DNA from 4 places in the Kitasatospora sp. NPDC048407 genome. Region 4 is predicted to be linked to each of the others. Evidence: riboswitches for the same ligand, from Rfam matches in the RefSeq annotation. Region 4 holds a riboswitch; each other region holds the start of a gene.
What was found. A riboswitch is a leader RNA that binds a small molecule or an ion and turns the genes downstream of it on or off. The one in region 4 is predicted to bind cyclic di-AMP.

Region 1 (7,081 bases), on a different contig from region 4:
GTGGTGCTCGGCGAGGTGGTCGGGGGGTACGCCGACGGCGCGGCGGTGCGGGCGCTGATCCGGGACGAGCAGGCGACGCTGCTGCTGCGCTACGTCGACCAGTGGCACGACGGGGTGCGCGAGCTGGCCCGCGGTCTGGCCGCCGAGATCGGCCGGCAGGTCGAGGCGTTCTACTTCCTGACCCCGCCCGGCACCCAGGGCCGCCCGGTGCACCGCGACGACGCGGACGTGCTGGTGGTGCAGATCTCCGGGGCCAAGCGCTGGTGGGTGCACGGCGGGCCCGCCGACGGCAACTGGGTGCCGGAGCGGGAGGACGGCGACCCGGGCGAGGTGCTGCTGGAGACCGTCCTGCAGCCGGGCGAGGTGCTGTACGTGCCGCGTGGCTTCGCCCACCGTGCCCGCGCCGAGGACGGCGCGCCCTCCACGCACCTGTCGCTGACGATCCGCGAGGCGGCCAGCGCCAACCTGTACACCGTCGCGCAGAGCCTGCTCGCCGACAGCCTCCCCTTGGCGGGGCGCCCGCTGGACGACGCCGCGCTCACCGAGGCGGCCGCCGCGCTGATCGAGCACGCCGGTTCGCTGCTGGCCGAGCTGACGCCCGCCGACCTGCTGTCCGTCACCCGACAGCTGATGCTGCAACCCGCGGCGTGACCGTCCGCGCAGGAAAACCGCTGGTCCGCCCCGCACGCGGTCGTTGTAGGTTCGGTGGCGTGGACACTCCGAAGCTGATCCTGCTCACCACCACCCACCGCGTCGCCCCGGGCCTGCTCGGCTGGCCGGCCTGGGAGGCCCTCCGTTCGGCGCCCGTGGTGCTGGCCGGCGTCGCCGACCACCCGCAGCTGCCCGCGCTGCGCGCCGCCGGCGTCGAGCCCCGGCTGATCGAACGGGGCTCCGCCCCGGCGCTGGCCCGGCAGTTGCTCGCGCTGGCCCCCGCGGTGTGGCTGGAGAGCCCGGACGGCGACCCGGGGCTGACCGACGCACTGGCCCGGATCGCGGTGGAGGAGGCCGGCGAGCACCCGGAGATCGAGGTGCTGCCGGGCTCGTACGACCTGCCGGGCGCCCGCCTGCTGGACCTGGTCTCGGTGATGGACCGCCTGCGCTCGCCCGGCGGCTGCCCGTGGGACGCCGAGCAGACCCACCGGAGCCTGGTGAAGTACCTGGTCGAGGAGGCCTTCGAACTGGTCGAGGCGATCGAGGAGGATGACCGTCCGACCCTCCGCGAGGAACTCGGCGACGTGCTGCTCCAGGTGTTCTTCCACTCCCGGATCGCCGAGGAGGACGCCGAGGACCCGTTCTCCATCGACGATGTGGCGGGCGACATCGTCGAGAAGCTGATGTATCGCCACCCGCACGTGTTCGCCGACGTCAGCGTCCGGGACTCCGCCGAGACGGAGGCCAACTGGGAGCAGCTGAAGGCCGCGGAGAAGCAGCGCGAATCGGTGCTGGACGGCGTCCCGGCGGGCCTGCCCGCGCTGGCGTACGCGGCGAAACTGGTCTCCCGGGTGCGCCGGGCGCGGTTCACCGGAGTGCCGGACGCGCCGTACGAACTGCCCGCCGAACTCACCGCCGAGACGGCGGGGGAACTGCTGCTGGCGGTCGCACAGCGCGGCTACGACCAGGGCGTGGACGTGGACGCCGCACTGCGGGCGGCGGCCCGGCGCTACCGCCGGGCGGTACGGGCCGCCGAGGGACTGTCCGAGGACGACTGACGGGTCAGCTCGCCAGCGGGACGTCCGAGACCGGGCGGCGGCGCTGGGCCGGCACGACCTCGCCGATCGCCTCGCCGACCAGGGCCAGCACCTCGGCCAGCGGGTCGAGGTGGCCCGACAGTTCGGCGAGCTGGACGACCCGCTCGCCGTCCGGGCCGGCGACCGCGAACAGGTCGATCGGCCCGAGGTGCTTGGCGGCGGTGTCGACCAGCGCGGCGATGTCCGCGGGGTGGTGGATGTCACCGGACACCCCGACCACCGGGCAGCCGGGACGGTCGAGTTCGGCGGCCAGGTCCTCGGCGACGTTGGGGCGAAGATCGGCGATGAGCAGGCCGGCGGCGCCGGCGGCGGAGAACCGGCGGGCCAGGTCGGCCCCCTCGCCTCCGTCGAGCACCGCGATGACCACCACTGCACCGGCTACTCGCATGGCCTGCTCCCCTTTCAGAGCGAACCGCGGGCGGTCCGCACGCCGCCCACTGTGGTTCTTGCGGAGGATCGTAGGCTCGCCCCGACTCTCCGCAACAGCAATTACCCGCCAGGTGACCAGACTCACGCGACGGCGGTTCCAGATACGGTCAAGACATGCCAGATCAGCCCCACGCCACCCACCCGCAACTCTTCACCTGGGAGTTCGCGGCCGATCCGTATCCGGCGTACGCCTGGCTGCGGGAGAACGCCCCGGTGCACCGCACCACGCTGCCGAGCGGGGTGGATGCCTGGCTGGTCACCCGGTACGCGGACGCCCGGCAGGCGCTGGCCGACTCCCGGCTCTCCAAGAACCCGGCGCACCACAGCGAACAGGCGCACCGCACCGGCCGGGTGGGCATCCCGGGCGAGCGGCAGGCCGACCTGATGACCCATCTGCTGAACATCGACCCGCCGGACCACACCCGGCTGCGCCGCCTGGTGTCGAAGGCGTTCACACCGCGCCGGGTCGCCGAGTTCGAACCGCGGGTGCAGCAGCTCACCGACCGCCTGATCGACTCCTTCGCGGAGCGCGGCGAGGTCGATCTGATCCACGAGTTCGCCTTCCCGCTGCCGATCTACGCGATCTGCGACCTGCTCGGCGTCCCGCCCGAGGACCAGGACGACCTGCGCGACTGGGCCGGCATGATGATCCGCCATACCGGTGGCAAGCGCGGGGGAGTGGGCCGCGCGGTCAAGCAGATCCGCGGCTACCTGGCCGACCTGATCCACCGCAAGCGCGCCGACCTCGGCGACGACCTGATCTCCGGCCTGATCCGGGCCAGCGACCACGGCGAGCACCTGAGCGAGAACGAGGCCGCGGCGATGGCCTTCATCTTGTTGTTTGCGGGGTTCGAGACGACCATTAATTTGATCGGCAATGGGGCATTTGCCCTGCTCCGCAACCCCGTTCAGCGCACCCTGCTCCAAGAGTCGCTGGCGCGCGGGGAGTCGGGCCTGTTGGAGACCGGCATCGAGGAACTCCTGCGCTACGACGGGCCGGTGGAGCTGGCGACCTGGCGGTTCGCCACCCGGCCACTGAGCATCGGCGGGGTGGACATCCCGGCGGGCGACCCGGTGCTGGTGGTGCTGGCCGCGGCGGACCGCGACCCGGACCGGTTCTCCGACGAGAACACCCTGGACCTGGCCCGGACGGACAATCCGCACCTCGGTTTCGGACACGGCATCCACTACTGCATCGGTGCGCCGCTGGCCCGGCTCGAAGGGCAGCGCGCGATCGGCACACTGCTGACACGGCTGCCGGACCTCCAGTTGGCCGCCGATCCGGCCGAACTCCGTTGGCGGGGTGGGCTGATCATGCGCGGACTGCGCGAACTCCCGGTCTCCTTCACGCCCCGCTGACCCGGTTTCGACCGCCGCCGCGCCGCCCTCGCCCCGCCCCCGCACGTCACCGTCCGTGAGCCCGGTGGGGGCGCGGGTGCGCCCCCACCTCGGGCGAATACGGACATACATGGACGGTTTGTGCACGAGAGGTGAAGGTCCGTAATTTCGACGTGATACCGGTGATATGAGCTTGTGATTGCTCGTCAGCTCTGCTTACTCTCCGATTTGCCCGCAGCTGCGGGCCCCGAGCGCGGCACGCCGAGTCCTGTCCGCCGCACCCTCGGGACACCGACCAGGATTCGGACAGGAGCGGGGGAACCAGGTGTGAACGCCGTACTCCCAACGGCTTGGGGTGAAGCCGCCGGGGAACGGACGCAACCGCGTCCGGACCTCCCGGCGGCCGGGCCAGCCTCCCGGTCCGAACCCGACAGCTCACCTCGTAGGCGTGCGGAGAGGAAGTCCCATGCTGTTCACCGGTACTGGACGTCACCGCCGTAGCACCAAGGCCGAGAAGGTCGTCGCCGCTGCCGGCGTCGCCTCCGTGGGCCTGGCCCTGCCCCTGCTCTCCGCCACCGGAGCGGCAGCCGCACCCGCCGACACCTGGGACCGCGTGGCCCAGTGCGAGAGTGGCGGGGACTGGAGCATCAACACCGGAAACGGGTACTACGGCGGCCTGCAGTTCTCCTCCTCCACCTGGCGCGCCTACGGCGGCGGCGACTACGCCGCCCGCGCCGACCAGGCCACCCGCTCCGAGCAGATCGCGGTGGCCGAGCGGGTGCTCGCCTCCCAGGGGCCCGGCGCCTGGCCGTCCTGCTCGATCAAGGCCGGCCTGTCCCGCGACGGCGACAGCTCCGAGGACACCGCCTCCCGCTCGCAGCAGCGCGCGGCGGCGCCCGAGCAGAAGCAGGCGAAGTCGCAGCAGGCGCCGAAGTCGCAGCAGCAGTCGAAGAGTTCGAAGCAGAGCGCCCCGGCCGACGCGCCGACGCAGTCCGGCACCGGGAACTACACCGTGCAGGAGGGCGACACGCTGTCCGGGATCGCCGCCGCGCGGAACGTGTCCGGCGGCTGGGAGCAGCTGTTCCGGGCGAACCGCGAACTGATCGGCGCCGACCCCGATGTGATCATGCCCGGCCAGGTGCTGGCGCTGTGACGGCGCGGTCCGGCCGGCTCCGGCCCGGCGGTGGTATAGACCCTTCGTCGGTCTGACGATTCGTCCGCTCCGGGCGTGCGCCCAGCAGTTCGCGCCGCCCGGAGCCCGCCGCCGACGGGCAAACAGGTGAACTACCAGTGAGTAGCCGGGTCACACGGTGAGACGGGGCCCGGCCGGGCGTGGCCGTGGGCATGTCTGCGGCTAGGCTCTGGGCGTAACGACCACACATCCGCTTCCGCTAGGAGATGCCTCGTGCCGTCCATTGATGTCGTCGTAGCCCGTGAGATCCTCGACTCCCGCGGCAACCCCACGGTCGAGGTCGAGGTCGGTCTCGACGATGGCAGCACCGGTCGTGCGGCTGTCCCGTCGGGTGCCTCCACCGGCGCCTTCGAGGCGCTGGAGCTCCGCGACGGCGACAAGAACCGCTACTTCGGCAAGGGCGTCGAGAAGGCCGTCCTCGCCGTCATCGAGCAGATCGGCCCGGAGCTGGTCGGCTACGACGCCACCGAGCAGCGCCTGATCGACCAGGCCATGCTCGACCTGGACGCCACCCCGGACAAGTCCTCGCTCGGCGCCAACGCCATCCTCGGCGTCTCGCTCGCCGTCGCGCACGCCGCCTCCGAGGCCAGCGACCTGCCGCTGTTCCGCTACCTGGGCGGCCCGAACGCGCACGTGCTGCCGGTCCCGATGATGAACATCCTCAACGGCGGCTCGCACGCGGACTCCAACGTCGACATCCAGGAGTTCATGATCGCCCCGATCGGCGCGGAGTCCTTCTCCGAGGCCGTCCGCTGGGGCGTCGAGGTCTACCACACCCTCAAGGGCGTGCTGAAGGAGCGCGGGCTGTCCACCGGCCTGGGCGACGAGGGCGGCTTCGCCCCGAACCTGGACTCCAACCGCGAGGCCCTGGACCTCATCACCGAGGCCATCAAGAAGGCCGGCTACACCCCGGGCAAGGACATCGCGCTCGCCCTGGACGTCGCCGCGTCCGAGTTCTACAAGGACGGCGCCTACCAGTTCGAGGGCAAGGCCCTGTCGGCCGCCGAGCTGGTCGAGTACTACGCCGAGCTGGTCGCCGCCTACCCGCTGGTCTCCATCGAGGACCCGCTGGACGAGTCCGACTGGGACGGCTGGAAGGCCATCACCGACAAGCTGGGCGACAAGGTCCAGCTGGTCGGCGACGACCTGTTCGTCACCAACCCGGAGCGCCTGCGCAAGGGCATCGAGACCGGCACCGCCAACGCGCTGCTGGTGAAGGTCAACCAGATCGGCTCGCTCACCGAGACCCTGGACGCCGTCGAGCTGGCCCAGCGCAACGGCTACCGCTGCATGATGTCGCACCGCTCCGGCGAGACCGAGGACGTCACCATCGCCGACCTCGCCGTGGCCACCAACTGCGGCCAGATCAAGACCGGCGCCCCGGCCCGCTCCGAGCGCGTCGCCAAGTACAACCAGCTGCTGCGCATCGAGGAGATCCTCGACGACGCTGCGGAGTACGCCGGCCGCGGCGCGTTCCCGCGCTTCCGCTCTGCGGACAAGTAAGCACAGTCGCTCCGCGGACAAGTAAGCACAGTCGCTCCGCGGACAAGTAAGCACAGTCGCTCCGCGGACAAGTAAGCACAGTCGCTCCGCGGACAAGTAAGCACAGCAAGGGCTGATCGCCGAGCCTGTTGTGACCGGTGCCCCGGCCTCCACCGCGTATGGTGGGGCCGGGGCACCGGCATGCGCAGGAGGGGCGACCAGATGGCCAAGTGGAGAATTCCCGGACTGGCGGCGCGCCCGCGCTTCACCAGCCGGGCCACCGTGCTGGTCCTCGTCCTGTGCTCGCTGGTGGCGATACTCGCGTACCCGGCCCGGCAGTACATCGCGCAGCGCGGCGAGATCGCCGATCAGCGGGCCAAGGCCGATCACGCCCGCCAGCAGGTCGACGAACTGCGCCGGGCCAAGGCCCGCTGGCAGGACCCGGAGTTCGTCAAGGCCCAGGCCCGGGAGCGGCTGCACTACGCGCTGCCGGGCGAGACCCCGTTCGTGTCGGTCGCGCCGCCGCCCGCGCAGGGCGAGAAGCAGTCCGCCTCGGACGGCGCCGGCCGGCCCAAGGCCGCCCGTCCCTGGTACTCCGGCTTCTGGGACTCGGTGGACGCCGCCGACACCGCGATCGCCGCTCCACCCGCAGCTCCCTGACGCCACCCCACCCGCCCCCTCCTGACGAACAGACTCCTGATGAGCAACCAGAACCCTCCCGTCTCCGACAACGACGTCGCCGCCATCGCCGCCCAGCTCGGCCGGGTGCCGCGCGGGCTGCGTTCCGTCGCCCACCGCTGCCCGTGCGGCAACCCGGACGTGGTGGAGACCGCGCCCCGGCTGCCCGACGGCACGCCGTTCCCGACGCTCTACTACTTGACCTGCCCCAAGG
Region 2 (7,081 bases), on a different contig from region 4:
TCTTCTGCCAGACCACGCCCTCGAGGTCCGTCGCCGCCATGCCGTTGTACGCCTCACCCATTGTTTTCTCCCCAGACCCTGGCGAATGCCTCACTTGACGTGATGATAGCTCGGCTGCACGTGCATCAGCATGGGAAATTTCCCGTGCAGAAGAACGTGCCAATGCCGTCACCAACCCTTCACGGCCGGACAATTGACGGTGCGTAAGCGGACACAGCAGGGCGAATCGCCAACTTCGCCATGACCGTCCGCACACAGCCGTCAGCGCGTTGTCGATCACCCACCACCCGCCCCGCGCCTCACAGCCAGTCACAACTGCCGCTGTGATGACCGTCACTTCCTGGCGGAAAGCCGCCCACTCCCGGTATCCGGCTGCAAGGCACGCTGGGCAATGTCCTACGATTCGGCGCATGAGCACCGCAGCCATCCCGGGCGCGCCACTGCCCGTCCGTACGCCAGGCTCCCGTGCGCGGGGGCGCCACCGCCGTCCCGAGCGCCCCGAGATCATGGCCGGTTCGCCTGCCCTGGTGCTGGCGGTTCCGGCCGTCGCCGGGCCGGAGACCCGTCCGGTCGTCGAGGAGCTGCTGTCCGTCGTGCGCGGCGACCAGCCGGGCATCGAGGTGACGGCCGCTTACCTGGGCGGCGAGGACGCCCAGACGGTGGCCGATCTGCTGAACGCGGCCGCCGAGGCCGGCCAGCCGGCACCGGTGGTGGTGCCGCTGGTTCCGGGGCCGCACGAGTTCCTGCCGGAGCTGCACAAGTCGGCCGCCGAGACCGGCGCCCAGGTGCTGGACCCGCTGGGCCCGCACCCGCTGCTGGCCGAGGCCGTGCACGTGCGCCTGTCCGAGGCGGACCTGGCCCGCGCCGACCGCGCCCGCCTGTTCGCGATCGCCACCGCCGCCGACGGCGTGGTGCTGACCACCACCGGTGGCGAGGAGGCCGCGTCCGCGGCCGGCATCACCGGTGTGCTGCTGGCCGCCCGGCTCGCCGTGCCCGTGGTCGCGGCCGCGCTGGACGTGCCCGGTTCGGTCGCCGCGGCCGTCGAGCACCTGAAGTCGACCGGCTGCGGGCGCCCCGCGCTGGCCCCGCTGGTGATCGGCCCGGAGGCCGACCCGGAGCTGCTGGCCGCGGCCGCCGAGGAGACCGGCTGCCCGAGCGCCGCCCCGATCGGTGCCTACCCGACGGTGGCTCAGCTGATCGCCTCCAGCTACCTGGCGGCGCTCCCCGAGCCCACCGCGGAGCAGTTGGAGGCCGCCGAGGCCGCCGCCGAGCAGCGCACCACGCCGGGGGCGCACGCGGCGCGCTGACGCGCCGTCCGAGGACCGCGACGGGCGGGAGCAGCGCATCGACGCGTTCCCGCCCGTCGCGCTTTTGCCCTGCGCGCGGGCATCAAGCCTGCCGCAGGCAGTCGCGCTCTGCCGTGCCCACGGCCCTCAGCCGGTGACGCGCCCCGTTCGCGGCGCGCCGTCGGTGAACTTCAGCACGGGCAGCTCCACCTGCCGGGGCGGCGTGGGCGCGGCGGCGGGGCTGGTGGCGGCGTTCCACGGTCCGGCGGCGAGTCCGGGGCCGGCTTTGCCGAGCGCGAGCGTCTCCGACTGTCCGGCCTTGCGGAACAGGATCTGCTTGGGCGCGGGCGCGTCCGGGTCGAGCCACAGTTCGGGGCCGTCGCCGAACTCGCAGTCCAGCACCGCGATGTCGTCGGGCTTCCCGTCCCCGGTGGCCCGGAACGCCACCCCGGCCTTGCGGTAGCCGGTCAGCCGGCTGCGGCTCAGGGTGACGAGTTCGCCGTCGAGTTGGTGTTTGAGGGTGGCCACCGCGTAGTCGGACTTCCCGGCGGCGTCGATCAGCAGCCCGTCGAACACCGTGCCCTTGTCGCGCCCGAGCGCGTGGACGGCGATCCCGCCGGCGGCGTTGCCGTACAGCACCGAGGCGCGGTAGGCGAAGTCGTTCAGGTAGGCGCCGTGCTCGATGCCCCAGCCGCCGTTGTGGTAGGCGGCGAACCGGCTGACGGTGTGCGGGTGTTCGGAGTTCTGCCAGACGAAGATGCCGTTCTCCAGGTTGTTGTGCGCCAGGCAGTTCTCGAACGTCCACACCCCCTCGCTGGTCTCCGGCCACTCGTACCCGGACGCCCCGGTCGCGCCCTGCACGCCGACGGCCACGCAGTCCTTCGCCGAGGAGCCGGTGCCCGCGCCGAGGCTGAAGCCGGTCAGCCGGTAGCCGCGCGGATTCGGTTCGAACACCGTCCTGGAGGCGACGCACCCCTCGTACGCGATGTCGTCGGACGGGCCCTGCGGGGTGCGGGTGTCGATCGGGCCGTCCCACCAGTACGCGTCCTCCCAGGTGTTGTGGGAGATGCAGCCGCGGAACGTGATGCCGTGACTGTTGTGCGGCACGAACGCGTGGCTTCCGGCGTCGCGCACCACCACGCCCTCGACCACCGTGCCGCGCGAGGTGTCCAGCAGCATGTGGAAGTGCAACCCGTACCGCCCGAGCACCGGCTCGCTCACGGGCTGCCCGTTCCAACTCTCCTTCCCCACCGCCCGCGGCCCGACGCGCCGCAGCACCGCATGCCGCACATCGGCCGGCCGGCTGGACGTCAGGTGGACGTGCGCCCGCCCCTGCTCGGTGCCCTCGACCCGCACGTTACGCGTCAGGTTGAGCACCTCCGCCCCGAACACCGCCCCACCACCGAGACTCACCCGCGGGTGCGCGTGCTGCAACGGCGCGGCCAGCGTGACGCTCGGGCCGTCCACCCGCTGAACCGTCACCAGGTCGTACGCATCGGAGAACCCCTCGGCATCGGGCGGCGCGGTCGGCGTGACGGCGAGCTCGTCACCCACCTGCCAACCCTCCGGCGCCACCGCCAGCTTCAGTACGGTGTCCCCCGCCTTCAGCTCGGTCGCGGCCCGCACCCACGCCGTCCGGGGCGCACCGTCCAGCCGCAGGTAACCGCGGCCGGTGACCCACAGGCCGGTGTCGGTGTCGACGACGGTCATGCCGCCGCCCTGGAACCGCCGTTCGTCGATGTCGGGAAAGCGCAAGGTATGGGTGTGCGCCGCATCGGGCGCGAGCGCCAGCACCCCGCGGACCTCGACGTTGCCCGCACTCTCCAACGTCACCGACCGGTCCCCGGCGAACACCAGCGACCCACCCGTGTCGATCAGCAGCGACCCGACCTTGGCATCACCGTCCAGCACCACCTTGTCGGTGATCCGCACGGCACTCCCCGCCCCGGGCACCTTCCCGCCCCACCCCTCGGCATCCGACCACCGCCGCCCGCCCTCGCCCACCGCCCCCGCCGCCGGCTCCGCCCCGGCCAACGACTGCCGCAGCACCACTCCCCCACCGACCGCCGCCACCGTCCCGACCGCCAGCCAGGCCAACACCCGCCGCCGCCCCGACAACGGCCGCTGCTGCCGCGCGTTCTCCCACTGCTCCACGATGGCCGCCTCCCGAAACGTGCAGGGACTCCGAATCGTCGCGGGCAGCATAGATGGCTGTCACAACGGAAATCGGCGACTTCCGAAACAGCTAAGCATTCTGACGTAGCATCACCCATCAGTTCGGCAGAAATGGGCGATGGCCGCAATTCCACGACCTGTCAGCAAAGGGTCTTCAGCTCCCGGGACAAGATGGACAGAACGCCCATAACTCCCCATCCGGTCGGTCACAAACACTAGCCAAGGCGAATATTCGCCCGGCAGGCCACATAACCACCCAAAACGGGCACAAGATCGCCAATTTCCTGACGGAAGCCCAGGTTTGGCCGCTCGCCGTGGAGTTCGCCCAAAATTCCTTGATCGAATTTTTCGGACCCGGTGACGGCCGTCACAGGAATTTGCTAATCGTCCTTAATTCCGCTTAATGTCCTGCCCACGTTCGTGGACACACGGACCCAGCTCGCCCGGAACGCCGAATCCTGCCGCCGGGTGGGCCGGCTCATGCAATGACGCACCGCGGCAGGGGCGGGGGAACCAGGTAAGTCGCCCTGGGGCGGTCCTGACGGACCGGTCCGGGGCTTGGGGTGAAGCCGTGCGCGCCGAAAGGTGTGCGCGGCCGGGCAACTCCAGCCCGAATCCGACAGCTCACCTCGCAGGCGTGGGAGAGGAACGCTTCTTCATGCTGCCCATCAGCGCCAAGCGCGCCCGCCGTCTGATTGCCACCACTGGTGTTGTGGGCATCGGCCTCACGGTCCCCGGCCTGGCCGCGGGTACCGCCTCCGCCGCTTCGGTGGCCACCTGGGACAAGGTCGCGCAGTGCGAGTCCAGTGGCAACTGGTCGATCAACACCGGTAACGGTTTCTACGGCGGCCTGCAGTTCACCGCCTCCACCTGGGCCGCCTTCGGCGGTACCGCGTTCGCCCCGCGCGCCGACCTGGCCACCAAGGACCAGCAGATCGCCGTCGCCGAGAAGGTGCTGGCCTCCCAGGGCCCCGGCGCCTGGCCGGTGTGCTCGGTCCAGGCCGGTCTGACCAAGGGCGGCGCCGCCCCGCAGGTCGACACCTCCACGGGCTCCACCACCACCGCCAAGCCGCAGGCCCAGGCCCCGGCCCAGCCGCAGGCGCCGAAGCAGGCCCAGCAGCCGGCCCCGCAGCAGCGCCAGAGCCAGGCCCAGAGCCGCCCGCAGGCTCAGCCGCAGGCCGACACCCAGGCCTCCGGCAGCTACACCGTCGTGGCGGGCGACTGGCTGTCCGCCATCGCCCAGCGTCAGAACGTCGAGGGCGGCTGGGAGAAGCTGTACGAGCTGAACCGCTCCGTCCTCACCGAGGGCGCGGACATGATCTACCCCGGTCAGAAGCTGGCGCTCGGCAACGTCGCGGTCGCCCAGGCCCCGGCCAAGCAGTCGGCGCCCGCCAAGCAGTCCGCCCCGGCCAAGCCGAGCACCCCCGCGCCGGCCCAGCCGAGCACCCCCGCCAAGCCCGCCGCCACCACCACGACCGCCACCACGACCGCCACCGCCGCCGTCAAGGCGACCGGCTCCAAGGCCGCGGCGATCGACTTCGCGCTGTCGAAGGTCGGCCAGCCGTACATCTACGGCGGCACCGGCAACGGCGGCTGGGACTGCTCGGGCCTGACCCAGGCCGCGTTCCGCCAGGCCGGCATCAGCCTGCCGCGCGTGGCCGCGGACCAGGCCGACTACTCGACCCGGGTCTCGCTGAACAGCCTGCAGCCGGGCGACCTGCTGTTCTGGTCGAACAACGGCTCCAACTCGGGCGTCTACCACGTGGCGATCTACATCGGCGACGGCAAGTACGTCGAGGCCGCCAACCCGAAGTCCGGCGTGAAGACCGAGACCATCGCCAACTGGGCGCCGGACTTCGCCGGTCGGGTCTGAACCGCCTGACACCACACGCACCGCGCACACCACGCGCACGCGCACGCGCATGAGGTGACCGCACCGCGGACACCGCTGCCCTCGGGGACCCTGGTCGGCTCCGGGGGCAGCGGCCTATCCTCGGCCGAGACCGAAGGCCGAACGCCGAACGCCGAACGCCGAACGCCGAAGGCCGAACGCCGAAGGCCGAACGCCGAACGCCGAACGCCGAACGCCGAAGACCGGAAGCAGTCCCGAGCCCCTGGAGCGGTGCGATGGCGAAGGTGACGATCACGCTGGACGCGGACCTCGCGCTGGAGGCGATGATGCGCCTCGGAGTGAGCAGCCCGCAGGACGCGGTGGAGCTGCTGGTGCGCGACTACCTGTCCACCGGCCGTCGCACCCAGGCCCGCACCGGCGGCAGCCGGGACGGCGAGCGCTTCACCGGCCCGGCCCCGGCCGTCGAAGAGGGCTGAACGCAGCGGCCGAAGCGAGCCCAACACCCGTCACTGTCAAGGAACTTACCGTCTAGTAAGTTCGCGGCGGAGTCCCTACCCTGGGCGAACCCCACCCCACCCAAGGGAGTTCGCTGATGGCACACCCCCTCGCCCGTGCCGCCCGCGCCGAGCACCTGCGCGACCGCGCGCCCGTCGAAGTCCTGCACTCCGACGGGCGGGTGGTCGAGGCCCGCACCCCGCACCTCGTCCCGCCGCCGGACTCCGGCAGCCTCGCCGACCTGCCGTTCCGCAACGCCGCCGAAGCCCCGGCCGCCGAGGTGCTCACCAGACGTCAACCCGCAGGCGGCTGGCAGCATGTGACGGCACGTCAGTTCGCCGACGAGGTGGCGGCGACCGCCCGCGGGCTGATCGCCGTGGGGGTGCGCCCGGGCGGGCGGATCGTGCTGATGTCGCGCACCCGCTACGAGTGGACGCTGCTGGACTTCGCGGCCTGGGCGGCCGGCGCGTCCCTGGTGCCGGTGTACCCGACTTCCTCGGTCGAGCAGGCCGAGTGGATCGTCCGGGACTCCGGCGCGGCCCTGGCGGTCGCGGAGGACGCCGACACCGCCGAGGTGTTGACCACGGCGATCGCCCGCACCGGCGGCACGGTGCCGCTCTGGCGGTTGGACGAGAACGCCGTCGAGGCCCTCGGTGAGCTCGGAAAGGCGGTGCCCGCCGGGGAGTTGGAGAAGCGGCGGGCGGCTCTCGGCCCGGACAGCGAGGCCACCCTGATCTACACCTCCGGCACCACCGGTCGCCCCAAGGGCTGCCTGCTCACCCACGCCAACTTCCTCACCGAGGCGGCGAATTGCCACGCCCTGCTGGAGCCGGTGTTCACCGCGGCGACCGGGGAGACGCCGTCCACCCTGCTGTTCCTGCCGCTGGCGCACGTGTTGGGCCGGATGATCCAGGTGACGTGCGTGTTCGGCCGGATCCGGTTCGGTCACAGCCCGTCCCTGAAGCCCGCCGAACTCCGGCCCGACCTGGCCGAGTTCGGCGCCACCTTCCTGGTCGGCGTGCCCTACCTGTTCGAGAAGATCCACCAGTTGGGCCGGGCCGAGGCGCAGGCGAAGGGCGCGGTGCGGGTCTTCGACCGGGCGGCCGAGGTCGCGAAGCGCTACGCCCGCGCCGAACTGGCCGCGCTGGACGGCGGGGGCGACCGCGCCCCGCTGTCGCTGCGGCTGGCGCACGGCCTGTACGACGCCCTGGTGTACCGCCGGGTGCGGCAGGCGATGGGCGGCCGGATCCGGTACGCGATCAGCGGCGGCTCC
Region 3 (7,081 bases), on a different contig from region 4:
GTGCGCGCTGGGCGCGGTGAGCGAGGCGACCACGCCGACGGCGAGCGAGGCAAAGGCGAGCAGGCTGCGCTTCTTCATATCGGGTAGAACGCGCCAGGCCCCCGTCAGGTCACGCGCCGCGTCCGCCCGGCCAGTGGCCGAGGCCGTCGACCAGCACGCCGGTCAGCCGCTCCAGCGTCACGTCCGGCCCCTCGGCGAGCTGGAACGCCCCCGCCGTGGTCAACGAGGCGTACCCGTGGGCCATGGCCCGCAGGGTGCGCGCGGCGTGCACCGCCTCGGAGCCCTCCAGGCCGTACCCGCGCAGGACGGCGAACAGCACGTTCACCAGCCGCTCGCCCGCCGCCATGAGCTCCGGGTCGGGCTCGGGCGCCTGCGGCAGCGCGGCGTAGCGACGGGGGAACCGGGTGGCGTACCCGGCGTACGCGGCGAGCAGGGCGGCGACCGCCTCGTCGCGCGAGTGGCCGAGGACGGCGGCGGCCAGGTGGTCGGTCAGGTCGTCGAGGGTGCGGACGGCGACCAGGCGGCGCAGCTCGGCCAGGCCCCCGGGGACGTGCTTGTACAGCGACGGGGTGGCGACCCCCGCCTTGGCGGCGACGGCGGCCAGCGTGAGCGTCTCGGCGCCCTGGGCGTCGATCAGGTCGAGGGCGTGGTCCACCACCGCGGTGGGGGAGAGTCCGGCGCGGGCCATCAGCGGGCGACCTCGTTCAGCTCGTTCAGGAAAGGGAGCAGGGCGTCGGCGACGGCCTGGGGGTAGCCGGCCATCGGGTAGTGGCCGCCGTTCTCGATCATCACCTTACGGCCGCGCAGCGCGGCGGCCTGCCGGTCGGCGATCAGCTCGGGGTTCGGGAAATCGGGGTCCTTGCTGCCCATCAGCACCAGCGCGGGCACGTCGACGGCCTCGCACCAGCCGACCGGCGCGGAGTCCCCCGTGAGGTAGCCGCGCAGCGCGGCCTTCCGGGCGGGCTCGCGCAGCATCTCGGCGAGGCCGGCCCGGTAGGCGTCGAAGTCGGCGGGCCGCGCGGTCGGGTAGTAGAACTTCTGCATCGAGCTCCACAGGCCGGGGAACGCGGTGACCAGCGGGGCGGCCAGGCCGAACAGGGCCTTCTGGAAGGCGTTCAGCGGGAGGTTCTCGATGAAGGCGTCGATCAGCACCACCCCGGCGGTCCGCCCGGGGGCGAGCTCGGCCGCGCGGACCACGGTGGCGCCGGTGTAGGAGTTGCCGGCCAGGACGGCGCCGCGCAGGTCGAGGTGGTCGAGCAGGGCGACCAGGTCGTCGGCGATCGCGGCGGGGGAGTAGTCGGTGAACCCGGTGGAGGACTCGCCGAGGCCGCGCAGGTCCATGGTGATCACCCGGTGCCCGGCGGCGGTCAGCAGCGGTGCGAGGTGCCGGTAGGTGGCGCGCTTGTCGAGCATGCCGGGCAGCAGGACGACCGGGACGCCGGTGCCGGGGGTGTCGTCGTAGGCGATCCGGCCGCCGGGGACGTCGACGTACCGGGTGGTGCCGAGGGTGCTGTTCATCGCGGGCCTCCTGGGCGGGCGTTGCGGTGCGCCGGGCGCTGGAGGCCCGGCCGACTGCCGATAGCCATAAAGCTAAGGCTAATAGCCTTAGCCGTCAAGCCGTGGAGGCCGGCCGGATCGGTCAGATCCCCTCCACCTTGAACGGGTCGTGCTCGGCGAGCAGCTTGTCCAGCCGGGCCTGGTCCACCCGGCTGGTGATCGCGCCCTCGTCCTGGCGGTCCCGGATCACCTTGGCCAGCGTGAACGCGGAAGTGATCTCGTACAGCAGCCCGACGGCGAGGAAGGCGCGCATCCAGGCGCTCACCGGCAGGTAGGCGATCCCGAGCGAGAGCGCGGCGGTGGCCAGTCCGAAGGAGACGGCGGCCTGGGCGAAGTAGGCGGCGGTGGTCCGGTGCGGCACGGTTGCGGTCATGGCATCAGGGTCGCGCCGGCCCGGAGGCGTGGCGTGAGTACGGATACTCAACCACTCGGTCACAATCCGTCAGGTTGGCCCTGGTGAACCGTCACAAATCACCCATAGGGCGTCAGGAAATCTTCGCTGTCTCGTGGTAGCGGCTTGGAATCATGGGGTCCATAGGATTAACGTTTGATAACGCAGCGCGGTCGGCAACGCCGTAACCATGCGGCACCGTGCGCCACGCCTAATCCACTTGGGCACACCCTTCGGGGCGTCCCAGGAGCCGGGGAACCACGTTTCCACCGGGGTGAATCGGGACGGCCCTGGGCTCGACCGTAGGAGACCTTCCACCTCCGAACCCGTCAGCTAACCCGGTCGGCGGCAGGGAAGGAAGGAGCACGCCCCCGTGGCGTCGACCTACACCGAGAGCACCGGCACCCAGTTGCTCGACCACCCGGTCGAGCCGGAAGCCGCCCGGCACCGGCTGCCCCGTCAGTCCCGCGCCGGCGCGCCCCTGCTGGGCGTCACCGCGATGACCGCCGCGCTCGGCGCCACCGCACTCGGCGCCGCCCCCGCGCAGGCCGCCGCCCCGGTGCCCGTCACCGCCGCGGACGAAGCCTCCGACGGCCTCCTCGCCGGCGACCCCGGGCTCGCCCTCGCCGCCCGCATCCAGCAGCAGGCCGACGGCCAGCGCACCGCCGCCGACGAATCCGCCCGGCTGGCCGCCGCGCAGGAGGCCGAGGCCAAGCGGGCCGCCCAGCAGGCCGAGGCCGAGCAGGCCGCGCACACCCTGCCGGTGGCCGGCTACCAGCTGACCGCGCACTTCGCCCAGTCCGGCGCGCACTGGGCGCACCTGCACACCGGCCTGGACTTCGCCGCCCGCACCGGCACCCCCGTCGCCGCCGTCGCCGGAGGCACCGTCACCTCGGCGGGCTGGTCCGGCCCCTACGGCTACCGGGTCATCCAGACCCTGCCCGACGGCACCGAACTCTGGTACTGCCACCTCTCCCGGATCGCCACCGCCTCCGGCCAGGTCGCCCCCGGCACCGTGCTCGGCGCGGTCGGCGCCACCGGCAACGTCACCGGCCCGCACCTGCACCTGGAGGTCCGCCCCGGCGGCGGCGCCCCGATCGACCCGCTGCCCTGGCTCCAGCAGCGCGGCCTGCAGCCGTAGTTCTTCCGCTCATCGACGGCCGCCGCGCTCGGGCAGGAGCCGCCGGCCGAACACCGCGCAGCCGAACAGCAGCCCGCCGGCCAGGAAGAACGGCTCGTACAGCACGGTCGCGAAGCGGGCCATCGCGTCCAGCTCCGCCACCGAGCGGTGACCCGCCGCCAGCGCCAGCCAGTCCGGCACGGAGGGCGCGGCGTGCACGATCAGCAGCACCGCCGTGCCCCGGGCCGCCCACAGCAGCCCGCGGGCCGGCAGCCGCTCGCCCCACGGCCGTATCAGCGCCAGGGCCAGCGCCGCGGCCACCGCGCACAGCGGTATCGCGATGATGTCGATCACCAGCAGCGGCGTGTTGTCCAGCACCGACAGCCCGCCCGGCAGACCGGCCCGGCCGCCCAGCAGCCAGTACAGGTGCACCAGGGCGAAGACGGCCGACCAGAGCGCGGCGGCCTGCGCGGCGATCCGACGGAACGGCGGGCGCAGGCCGACGGAGGTGGCGCCGGCCGGAGTCACGATGTCCATGGCTCCACCCTGGCCCGGCGGCCCCGCCCCGCGGATCGTCCGGACGGCCAGGACCGATGGATCATCAGGACGATTCCGGGGTCCTCCGATCGGCGGACCCGGCGGGCCGAAACCCTCAGTACACCTCGGGGGCCAGCTCCGGGTACTCCTCCAGCAGCAGCCGGGCCAGCCCGGGCACCGTCCACTCGCCGCACAGGTCGATCGCGGCCTGCGCCACCGCCTCCTCGAAGTCCTCGAACTCCCCGGAGAGCTCGTCCGGCATCGGCAGGCCCCGGGCGTTCAGCTCGGCCAGGTTGCGGTAGCTGCGCCGCATCAGGCCGTGCTCCAGCAGCCGTCGCGCCCCGTCCGTGGACACCCCGACCAGCAGCGCCCGCTCCGGGCCCCAGCCACCGTCCGGATCCACCCCCGGCACCCGCTCGTACGCGGCGAAGCGCTCCTCGACGTCCAGCGCCCGGAAGTCCTCCAGCCATCCCCGCACCTGGTCGAGGTCGTCCACCGGCACGCCGTCCGCGCGCAGCAGCAGCGTGTACAGGCGCGGCCAGGTCAGCAGGTCGGACCGGCGCAGCAGCGAGTCCACCAGCACCTGGCCCTGCCAGTCGGCCTCCTCGCGCAGCTTCTCCAGCCGCTTGGCGTTCAGCCGCCGCGCCGCCCGCTGACGTTCGATCAGCAGCCGCACCGCCGCCGGGTACGCCCAGGCGTCGCCGTCCGGCTGGACGTACAGGTGCAGCTGCTCGTACAGCAGGTGCTCCAGCACCGGCGAGGACAGCTCCGGGAAACCGTCGTGCAGCCGGGCGCCGCCCAGCTCCAGCAGGGTCAGTACGGTCCGCACCGCCGGTTCGGGTACCGCCTCCAAACCCTCCTCGGCCGCCCAGTCCAGCAGGTCGGCGGCACGGGTACGGGGGAGCAGGTGCAGGTCTTCGTCGTCCACCCCGGTACGTTAACCGGTCCGCGCGGGGCCGACCGGTAGGGTCGAGTCCCATGCAGACCGTCCGGTTGACCGGCCCCCGGCTCACGCTGCGGGAGTACCACCACACCCCGGAGGAAGTCGCCGCGCTGCACGCCCTCCACGGCGACCCCCGGGTGATCCGGCATCTCCCGTTCGACGCGGCCGACTTCGAGGAATGCGCCGACCAGATCGAGCTCTACCTCGACGAGGCCGAGGCCGAGCCGCGGCAGCACTACCGGCTGGCCGTCGACGACCCGGCGGGCGAACCGATCGGCCAGGGCGCCCTCACCCGCGACGGCGAACACGCCGCCCAGCTCGGCTGCGTACTGCGGCACGACACCTGGGGCCGCGGCTACGCGGGGGAGGTCACCGCGCTGCTGTGCGCGCTCGGCTTCGACACCCTCGGCCTGCACCGGCTGTTCGCCCGCACCGACCCCGACAACCCGGCCGCCGCCCGGGTGCTGACCAGGGCCGGCTTCCGGTACGAGGGCCGGATCCGCGCCGAGTCGCACTGGGACGGCAGCTGGCACGACGCACTCCAGTACTCGCTGCTCGCCCCCGAGTGGCGGGCCGTCCAACTCGCCGCCCCCGCCCTGCGACCCGGGGGTTAACCCCACCATCGATCGGGAAGCAGACCTCATTCCGGAACCCCGGCCCGGTACGGCACCTTGGAGTAGTGCCCGACGCCGCCGACCGGCGGCACCGCCCCGACCACCCGAAGGACCGCGGATGTCCACCGCTGCGTACCGTGCCTCCACCGGCGACCACTCCACCCGGCCCGGGTTCTGGCGCGCCCCGTTCTCCCGGGCCGCCTTCCGGGAGCTCGGCTTCGCGCTCAGCGGCCTCCCGATCGCCGTGCTCGGCTTCTCCCTCGTCATCGCGCTGTTCAGCTCCGGTATCGGGCTCGCCGTCACCGCGCTCGGCCTGCCCGTGCTCGCCCTGGTGACCATCACCGGCCGCGGCTTCGGCGCCCTCGAACGCCACCGGATACGCACTCTGCTCGGCCTCGACCTGCCCGCCCCGGCCCCGGTGAAGGTCCAGCGGGAGGGCATCTGGGGCCTGATTACCGCCCGGCTCGGCGACGGGGCGGGCTGGCGGGGCGCGCTGTACCAGTTCGTCATGTTCCCCTGGGTGGTCTTCAGCTTCACGGTCTCGCTGGTCTTCTTCGTCGTCGGCTGGGCGCTGCTGCTGTTCCCCGCCTACCAGTGGGTGTGGCCCCACTACACCGACTGGAACGGCTACCGGGTCGCCAACTGGACGGATTCGAACGGCGCCCAGCACGTCTACGAGCTCGTCTCGCCGTACCAGATCGGCGCCGTCAGCCTGCTCGGCCTGCTGTTCGTCCTGCTCACCCCGCAGCTGATCCGCGCCCTCAACGGCGCCAACCGGCTCGCCGCCCGCGGCCTGCTGGCCGACCGCTGACCGTGCGCCGCTGAACATGCACCACCCCCCGGGCCCGTGGTCGGATGACTGCGGGCCCGGGCCGCACCCCGGGCCCGTCGAACGTCCGGAGGGACGGAGGACCGCCGATGTGCCCGGTCAGCAGCGCCCGTTCCGTGAACCGCCCCGTAGACCGCCCCGGGCACCGCCGGGCGCCGGCCGCCGGGCCCGTGCTGATCACCTCCCGGCCGCTCGACGAGTACTGCGCCTACCTCGGCCTCACCCGCGCCGACCTGAGCCGCCTGCCCGGCCCGCTGCTGGACTGCCCAGGCGGCGCCGCCGCGTTCGCCGCCGAGGCCCGGACGCTGGGCTGCGAGGTGGTCGCCGTTGACCCCGGCTACGCGCTCGGCCCCCGCCGGCTCGCCGAACTGGCCGCCGTCGGCCACGACACCATGGCCGGCGCCATCCGCCGCGACCCGGCCCACCACCTTCCCCGCGGCCGGCACGGCCGGCGCCGCCCCGACAAGTACCTGCGCAGCTGGGAGCGGGCCCGCCGCCTGTTCGCCGCCGACGCCGCCGCCCACCCCGGGCACTACGTGGCCGCGGCGCTGCCCCGGCTCCCGTTCGCCGACGGCAGCTTCGCCCTCACCCTCAGCTCCTACCTGCTGTTCGCCTACCCGGCGCTGTTCACCCCCGCCGACCAGTTCCGCGCCCTGCGCGAACTCGCCCGGGTCACCGCCCCCGACGGCGAAGTCCGGATCTTCCCGCTCTACGACCACACCGGCAGCCTCAGCCCGCACCTCACCGAGCTCCGCGCTGCCCTCCGCCACCACCGGATCGCCAGCCGCGTCCTGACCACCACCCCGCCCCACCGCATCCTGGCCCTGACCCCGGCCCGGTGACCGCCCCTCAGCAGGAGTCGGCCGGGGCGGGCGCGTCCCGCAGCGAGCGCACCGCCCGCAGGTAGGCGCCCACCGCGTCCCGGCTGCGGGACAGGCACTCCACCCGCTCGGTGAGCTGCCGGTGCTCGTGCTCCAGCGCCGCCAGCGTCTCCGGGGTGGCGCCCCGGACGTGGTACTGGCCGCTGGTCAGGCAGGGCAGCACGTCCCGGATGGTGCGGGTGGACAGCCCCGAGTCCAGCAGCGAACGG
Region 4 (7,081 bases):
GCCGAATGATCGACTACGACATCCTGATCGTCGGCGGCGTCGGCGTGGACACCATCGTCCGGGTGGACCGCCTGGAGATCCCGCCCGGCGTCGACTCGGTGCACGTCCCCCCGGTGCGCGACTACCCGGCGCACACCGGGAACGGCGTCGCGCTGGCCTGCCACGCGCTGGGCCTGCGCACCAAGCTCGCCGACTTCCTCGGCGAGGACCCGCAGGGCGCCCTGGTGCTGGCCGAATACGCCCGCCGCGGCCTGGACTTCAGCCACCTGCCCGCCCCCGCCGGCACCCCGCGCAGCGTCAACCTGGTGGACGCGGACGGCCTGCGGTTCTCCTTCTACGACGGCCGCCACCCGGCGGACGCCCGGCTGCCGCGCGAGTTCTGGCTGCCGCTGCTGGAGCGCTCGCAGCACGTCCACCTGTCGATCACGGGCGTCAACCGCGACATGTACCCGGACGTCGAACGGCTGGGCCGCCCCAGCTCCACCGACCTGCACGCCTGGGACGGCGAGAACGAGCACCACCGGTTCTACGCACTCCGCTCGGACGTGGTGTTCCTGTCCGCGGCCGGCCTCGGCAACCGCCCGGAAGCGGCGATGCGTTCGATCCTGGCGCAAGGCCGGGCCGAGCTGGTGGTGGCCACCGCGGGCGCGCACGGCGCGTTCCTGCTCACCCGCGAGGACGAGGCGCCCCGGCACTTCCCGGCGGTGGACCCGGGCGCGCCGATCGTGGACAGCAACGGCGCGGGCGACGCGTTCGTCTCCGGTTTCCTGCAGCGGCGGCTGGCGGGCCGCCCGGTCGAGGAGTGCATGCGGGCCGGTGCGGCGGCCGGCGCGTTCGCCTGCACCACGGCGGGCACCCACACCGCGTTCCTGGACGCGGCGGGCCTGGAGCGGGCACTGGCCGGCTGAGGTCAGTCCCGCAGGGTGGCCACCGCGGCCGTCCAGTCCTTGGTGAACTCGGCGACGCCGAGGCCGAGTTCGGCCCGGAATGCGCGTTCCAGGCCGCCGGCGCCGTTCTGCCCGACGGCCCGGTAGAGCGCCACCAGCCGGTCCGGCCCGTACCGGTGGGCGATCAAGTCGCAGGCCAGCCAGGACAGTTCGTAGGCCTGCGAGATGCCGGCCGAGCCGGCGGTGAACGCGTCGTCGGTGGGCAGCCCGGTGGGCATCCGCCCGGCCCGGACGTCCTTGGCGAGTTCGGGGACGATCTGCCGGGTGGTCCGCCCGGTGCCCTGGTAGCCGGTGTAGTCGGCGACGCCCTCGGACAGCCACAACGGGGTGCACGCCTTGGTGTCGGCCCGGGTGGCGACGTGAGTGGCCTCGTGGGTCACCACCACCCGGCGGCCGAGCTCGCTGAGCTGCCGGTACGCGTCGGGGTTGACCACGATCCGATCCGCGGGGGTGTGCGTCGGCGCGCCGCCGACCGCCAGGGTGACTGCGGCTATCCCCTGGTACGCGTCTGCGGATACGTCCATCCGGCGGGCGAACTGCTGGACGGTGAGCGGCAGTTCGAGCAGCAGTCGGCCGGGCTTCCAGGGACCCCAGACGCCTTCGACGGTGGGCACCGCACGGTCGGCGAGGGCGGCCAGGTCGGCGAGTTCGCCGTCCTCGCCGAGGCCCAGCGCCAGGCTGTGCCGCCCGGTCGCGGTCCGGACGGTGCCCAGGTCCCAGGGCGCCACCGCGCCGGTGGGCACCTCCCGGAGCACCCGCCAGCCGGCCGGCTCGCGCTGCAGGTCGATCTGCCGTTCCAGCAGCGCCGGGTAGTCGTCCACGCCGGAGATCCGGTAGCCGAGTTCGGCGCCGACGGTCAGCCGTTCGGCGCCGGGCGCGGGTTCGGTGAAGGTGGTCAGCCGCAGCGTGTACTCGGTGAACCGGATCGCGGCGGTACGGGTGAGCAGGTCCCGGTCGGCCTCCTCGGCGCCCGCCGCCGTCGGCAGCCCGGCGGGGTCGCGCCGCAGGATCGCGCCCGCCCGCCGCGACAGCACCTGCGCGACGGCGTCCCGGGCCCCGGACGGCGCGCCCGGCCCGGGCGGGGCGGCGGCCGGTCCGGCGGGCCCGGCGGGGAGCACCCGGGGCAGCGAGAGCTGGGCCGCGCACCCGGCGGCGACCAGCAGCGCGGCCCGCCGGGACGGCGAAGCACCGGCCTGCCGCGGCGCCGGCGCCTGCGGCAGGTCGGTGACCAGGGGCTCGTGCTGGCTCAGACCCGCACCACCGAGTTGACCGGCATCGCGCTGACGCTCTCGTAGCGGACCCGGGCGCCGGGGTGCGGCGCGTGCACGACGACACCGCCGCCGGCGTACATGCCGACGTGGTGCCTGTCCTTGAAGAAGATCACCAGGTCTCCGGGCCGGGCTTCGGCGAGGCTCACCCGCCGGCCGGCCGAGGCCTGCCCCTGCGAGGTCCGCGGCAGGGTCACTCCGGCCTGCCGCCACGCCCAGTACATCAGACCGGAGCAGTCGAACGTGCTGGGCCCGGTGGATCCGTACACGTACGAGGAGCCGATCTTCGAGACGGCCGCGTTCAGCGCGGCGGCGGCGCGGTCGGACGCGGGGGGCTCGTTGCCGAGGTCGAAGCGGTCGGCGCCGCGGGCGGCCCGGGCGTCGTCGTCGTAGGCGAGCCGGTCGCGCTCGGCGGCGGTGAGGTCGCCGAGCAGCTGCCGGGCCCGGGCGAGGCGGGTGCGGACTTCGTCCTTGGCGGCGGCCAGGCGGTGCCGGACCTGTTCCAGTTCGTCGAGTTTGGCCGCGGTCTCCTGACGGCGCTGGTCCAGCCGGCGTTGTCGTTCGCGCAGGTCGCGCAGGGTCTCGTTCTGCCGGGCGGTGGCCTGGCCGAGCGAGCGGGCGCCGGCCAGGTAGGACGCCGGGTCGTTGTCGAGCATCAGCCGCAGCGTGGGATCGAGGCCCTGGGCGCGGTACTGGGCGGCGACCACCGCCCCGAGGTCGGCGCGCAGCCGGTTGAGGTCGTCCTGCCCGGCGGCGACCTGGGTCAGCAGGATGCCGGCCTCGCGCTGCAGCCGTTTCTGCTGTTCCTGGGCGGCGTTGTACTTCTCGGAGGCCTGCTCGGCCTCGTCGTACAGCTGGTCGACCTGCGCCTTGACGTCGGCGCGGTCCGGCGGGTCGGCCGGAGTGGCGGCGGCCGGGGCGACGCCGAGATGGATCACGCCCGTCGCGGCGGCGGTGAGCGCCAGGGCTCGGGCGAGGCGTTGGACACCGGGCAGTGGGGGGCGACGGTGCACTGGCACGTGCGACGACTCCGTTCCTGAGCTCCGGCCTCCGCCGCCGCCCGCGGATCGGACGGCCGTCCGCACGGGGGGCCGGGGCAGAGGTTAGCGAGTCGGACGGATCCAGTCCAAACCCTGACAACTTCGAATATTCGACCGCGAATCGGACACCGGAACGAGGGCGGCCCGGCACCCCCTGTGCGGGGTGCCGGGCCGAAGGCTCCGAGCGGCCGTCAGATCCGGACGATCTTGGTGATCGGCATGACGGTCGCCGACTCGTAGCGGACCTGCGCGCCGGTGTGCGGGGCGTGCACGATCTGCCCGTTTCCGACGTACATGCCGACGTGGTGCTGGTCGCCGTAGTAGATGATCAGGTCACCCGGACGGGCGTTGGCGATGTTGGTGCCGAGGCTGGTGCCGGCACCCGCCTGGGCCTGCGAGGTGCGCGGGATGGAGACACCCGCCTGGGCGTACGCCCACTGCATCAGACCGGAGCAGTCGAAGGTGCTCGGGCCGGCCGCGCCGTAGGAGTACCAGCTGCCCAGCTTGGACAGCGCGGCGTTCATCGCGGCACCCGCGTAGCCGGCCGGCGCCTGCGCCGGCGGGGCGCCGAGGTCGGTGCGGGTGTTGTCGCGGGAGGCGCGCTCGGCCTGGGTGCGGGAGTCGTTCGCGGCCTTGGCCTCGGCCGCCGCGAGATCGTCGCGCTCCTTCTGGGTGAGCGTGTTGAGCAGCTCCTGCGCCTTGGCCAGCTTGGACTGGACGTCTTCCTTGTCGGCCTTGAGGGCCTTCGTGGTGGTGTCCAGTTCGGCGAGCTTCTGCGCGGCCTCCTCGCGCTGCCCGTCGAGCTTGGCCTGCTCGGCCTTGAAGCTCTTGAGCAGGTCGGCCTGGGTGGCGCCGACCGTGTTCAGCGTGCCGGCCTGCCCGAGGAAGCTGTCCGGGTTGCTGGAGAGCATCAGCTGCATGGTCTGCGGCATGCCGCCGTTGCGGTACTGCTCGGCGGCGATCGTCGCCAGGCTGTCCTGGACGGTGGCCACCTGCTCCTGCTGGCGGGCCAGCTGGTCCTGCAGTTGGGTGACCTGCTTCTGCAGGTTCTGCTGCTTCTCGACGGAGGCGTTGAGCGCCTCGGTCTTCACCTCGGCCTGCTCGTTGAGCTGGTCGACCTGCGCCTTGACCTGGTCCTTGGTGGGCGCCGGGTCGGCGTGCGCGCCGGTCTGGGCGGACAGCGCGACGGCGGTGGCGGCAGCGGCAGTGAGAATCGAGACCCGGGCACGGCCGACGGGCTTGGGACGGCGATGGGACGCCACGAAGGCGGACTCCTTCTTCCTCACACCGCCTACCGGGTGAGCTGACGGGTTCGGGCCGGAAGAGACGCCCTACAGCGCCTCACCGGCCGCTCTCGCGGCCGACCTGGCGCCGATTCACCCCGGGGGAACGTGGTTCCCCGGCTCCGTTCGACAGCAACCCCCTCAGGGGTATCCCCGTCGGCGGATCTCGTTCTGGCGATCCACCCGCTGCGTCACGGACTCGGCGGCGACCTCCGCCGTCGCCCCCCTTGGGCGATCGACTCTGCGGTGGTCGAACTATGACCCTAGTAACCGATCCGTGATCCGTTCAAATCCTTGTCGGAAAAAAATCTGAATCTGAGTCAATTTCGATTACGAAACTGACCGAACGTAAGGGATCCGTTGCGCAGTGCGTAGCATTTCCCGCCGTTCACCAGGGAAACGCGACGCCCGGACGTGTTCGAGATCACAGCAGGATCTCGACCCGCCCGGGCGTGTCACGGCGTGTCAATTGTCGCCCCGAGGGGCCTATGTCCGGTTTGTCGGACCGTCAGACCCGACGGATGGTCGAGATCGGCATCGCGTCGACCTTCATGGTCTTCACCACGTCACCGGTGTGCGGCGCGTGCACCACCATGCCGTTGCCGATGTACATGCCGACGTGGTGCCGGTCGCCGTAGTAGACCACCAGGTCACCGGGCTGGGCGTTGTGCCAGTCGGTGCCGACGCTGGCGCCGTAGCTGCCCTGCGCCTGCGAGGTGCGCGGCAGCGACACGCCGGCCTGCGCGTACGCCCACACCATCAGGCCGGAGCAGTCGAAGGTGCTCGGGCCGGTCGCACCCCACACGTACGGCGCACCGCGCTTGTCGAGCGCCCGCTGCACCGCGACCCCGGCGTAGCCGGCGGCCTTCGGCAGGGTGGCCGGGTCGACCCGGTCGGCACTGCGCGAGGCGGCGCCGTCGCCTTGCGTGATCGCCCGCCGGTCGGAGGCGGAGAGCTGGTTGAGCAGGTTCTGCGCCTGCTCCAGCTTGGTCCTGACCTCGTTCTTGGCGTCGTTGAGCGCCTGGGTGGAGTTGTCCAGCTCCTTCAGGACGTCCGCCGCTTCCTGCTTCTGCTGGTTCAGCCGGCGCTGCTGGTCCTGCAGCGACTTCAGGGTCTCGGCCTGGGTGCTGGCCGCCTGGTCGAAGGAGGACGCCTTGTCCAGGTACTTGTCCGGGTCGGCGGAGAGCATCAGCTGCATCGACGGGTCGACGCCCGCGTGCCGGTACTGGTCGCCGGCCACCGCCGCGAGCCCGGAGGACAGCTCGTTCAGCTGGTCCTGGCTGCGGGCCAGCTGGTCCTGCAGCTGGTCGGCCTGCTTGCGGAGCTGGTCGGCCTGCTCCTTGGCGCCGTTGTACTTCTCGGCCGCCTGCTCCTGCTCCTCCATGAGCTTGTCGACCTGCGCCTTGATCTCGTCCTTGTTCGGCTGGGCCGGCGCGGCGTGCGCACTCACCTGGGCCGACAGGGCGACCGCGGTCGCGGCGGCAGCGGTGAGCACGGTCACCCGGGCGCGACTCGGCTGCTTGGGACGGCGGTGGGAGGCCAAGGCGGTGCTCCTTCTTCCTCTGGACTCACCCGTTAGAGCGATAGTCCGGAATATAGGTTTGACGCCAGACCCTAGTGAAGTCCCTGCCTCCGCGTCCACTCCCGGGGGGCTCCCGGATTCACTTCTCCGCCCCTCTTCACCACACCGACACACTCCGGACGCCCCAACACCGCTGAGCGCCCGTCAGCTGCGCGACAGGCGGTTCAGCAGCAGAACCGAGGCCACCGGGCGGGCGCCGGCCTTGCGCACCCCGTCCGCGACCTCCTTGTCGGCGGACACCACCACCACCGGCCGGCCCTGCGGCTCGGCCCGCACCAGGCGGCGGATCAGCTCGTCCGCGGTCTCCCCGGTCCGGCTGAACCGGACCCGGACGCCGCGCGGCGGGGCCATGATCACCGGAACGTCCAGGTCCTGGCCGTCGAACACGCAGGTCACCTCGGCCTGGGTCCGCTGGGCCAGCATCGCCAGACCGCCCAGCAGCCTCAACCGCTGCTGCTCCAGCGGCAGTTGCGGGTAGCCGGTCTTGGTCACGTTGTAGCCGTCCACCACCAGGTGGACCTGCGGGATGGCCAGCAGCTGGTCCAGCAGCGCCGGGTCGTCCTCGGCCAGCCCGCGCCGGGCCACGTCGTGCGGCGAGGCCGAACCGGGCTCCACCGCCTCCACCAGGTCGGCCGGGCGCAGCGCCGTCACCGGCAGCGCCAGCTCCCGCTGCAGGCCCTGCGCGGACTGCAGCACGGTGTCCAGCAGCAGCCGCAGCCGCATGTCCTCGACGCTGCGGCCCTCCCGGGCGGTGCGCCGGCCGGTCTCCACGGCCGCCTCCAGTTCGGCGACCCGGTGCCGCAGCCGGCGGGCCTCGATCTCGGCGGCGCCGCGCTCGGCGGCGGCGGCGGCCCGGGCGGCCTCCAGTTCGGCGGCCAGTCGGCGGCTCTCGGCCTGCGCGCGGCGGGTGTCGGCCTCCAGCGAGCGGACCTTCTTGCGCAGCGAGTCCGCCTCCCGGCGC

Region 1: it holds a riboswitch for cyclic di-AMP, as region 4 does, so the genes downstream of both, ACGFWJ_RS22095 (transglycosylase family protein) here and ACGFWJ_RS32080 (NlpC/P60 family protein) in region 4, are expected to answer to the same signal.
Region 2: it holds a riboswitch for cyclic di-AMP, as region 4 does, so the genes downstream of both, ACGFWJ_RS35535 (transglycosylase family protein) here and ACGFWJ_RS32080 (NlpC/P60 family protein) in region 4, are expected to answer to the same signal.
Region 3: it holds a riboswitch for cyclic di-AMP, as region 4 does, so the genes downstream of both, ACGFWJ_RS30340 (M23 family metallopeptidase) here and ACGFWJ_RS32080 (NlpC/P60 family protein) in region 4, are expected to answer to the same signal.

Annotation. Positions count from the first base shown of each region.
Region 1 covers NZ_JBICXW010000012.1:47,165-54,245, reverse strand. The annotation lists gene ACGFWJ_RS22115 (JmjC domain-containing protein) at 1-651, shown strand, start outside; gene ACGFWJ_RS22110 (MazG family protein) at 711-1,709, shown strand; gene ACGFWJ_RS22105 (SDR family NAD(P)-dependent oxidoreductase) at 1,714-2,136, opposite strand; gene ACGFWJ_RS22100 (cytochrome P450) at 2,292-3,536, shown strand; cyclic di-AMP (ydaO/yuaA leader) riboswitch at 3,779-3,978, shown strand; gene ACGFWJ_RS22095 (transglycosylase family protein) at 3,982-4,668, shown strand; gene eno (phosphopyruvate hydratase) at 4,921-6,210, shown strand; gene ACGFWJ_RS22085 (septum formation initiator family protein) at 6,412-6,849, shown strand; partial or broken gene ACGFWJ_RS22080 (DUF501 domain-containing protein) at 6,846-7,081, shown strand, end outside.
Region 2 covers NZ_JBICXW010000039.1:15,696-22,776, reverse strand. The annotation lists gene ACGFWJ_RS35555 (DUF397 domain-containing protein) at 1-61, opposite strand, end outside; gene ACGFWJ_RS35550 (hypothetical protein) at 411-1,307, shown strand; gene ACGFWJ_RS35545 (hypothetical protein) at 1,434-3,440, opposite strand; gene ACGFWJ_RS35540 (hypothetical protein) at 3,677-3,832, opposite strand; cyclic di-AMP (ydaO/yuaA leader) riboswitch at 3,938-4,114, shown strand; gene ACGFWJ_RS35535 (transglycosylase family protein) at 4,120-5,334, shown strand; gene ACGFWJ_RS35530 (hypothetical protein) at 5,589-5,789, shown strand; gene ACGFWJ_RS35525 (AMP-dependent synthetase/ligase) at 5,906-7,081, shown strand, end outside.
Region 3 covers NZ_JBICXW010000022.1:77,631-84,711, forward strand. The annotation lists gene ACGFWJ_RS30320 (hypothetical protein) at 1-78, opposite strand, end outside; gene ACGFWJ_RS30325 (TetR-like C-terminal domain-containing protein) at 110-688, opposite strand; gene ACGFWJ_RS30330 (alpha/beta fold hydrolase) at 688-1,518, opposite strand; gene ACGFWJ_RS30335 (YiaA/YiaB family inner membrane protein) at 1,640-1,930, opposite strand; cyclic di-AMP (ydaO/yuaA leader) riboswitch at 2,147-2,311, shown strand; gene ACGFWJ_RS30340 (M23 family metallopeptidase) at 2,322-3,089, shown strand; gene ACGFWJ_RS30345 (DUF3995 domain-containing protein) at 3,099-3,605, opposite strand; gene ACGFWJ_RS30350 (hypothetical protein) at 3,721-4,533, opposite strand; gene ACGFWJ_RS30355 (GNAT family N-acetyltransferase) at 4,584-5,162, shown strand; gene ACGFWJ_RS30360 (sensor domain-containing protein) at 5,281-5,973, shown strand; gene ACGFWJ_RS30365 (class I SAM-dependent methyltransferase) at 6,108-6,833, shown strand; gene ACGFWJ_RS30370 (MerR family transcriptional regulator) at 6,841-7,081, opposite strand, start outside.
Region 4 covers NZ_JBICXW010000026.1:68,501-75,581, forward strand. The annotation lists gene ACGFWJ_RS32065 (carbohydrate kinase family protein) at 6-908, shown strand; gene ACGFWJ_RS32070 (hypothetical protein) at 911-2,065, opposite strand; gene ACGFWJ_RS32075 (NlpC/P60 family protein) at 2,194-3,234, opposite strand; gene ACGFWJ_RS32080 (NlpC/P60 family protein) at 3,447-4,517, opposite strand; cyclic di-AMP (ydaO/yuaA leader) riboswitch at 4,528-4,680, opposite strand; gene ACGFWJ_RS32085 (NlpC/P60 family protein) at 5,047-6,081, opposite strand; gene ACGFWJ_RS32090 (NYN domain-containing protein) at 6,265-7,081, opposite strand, start outside.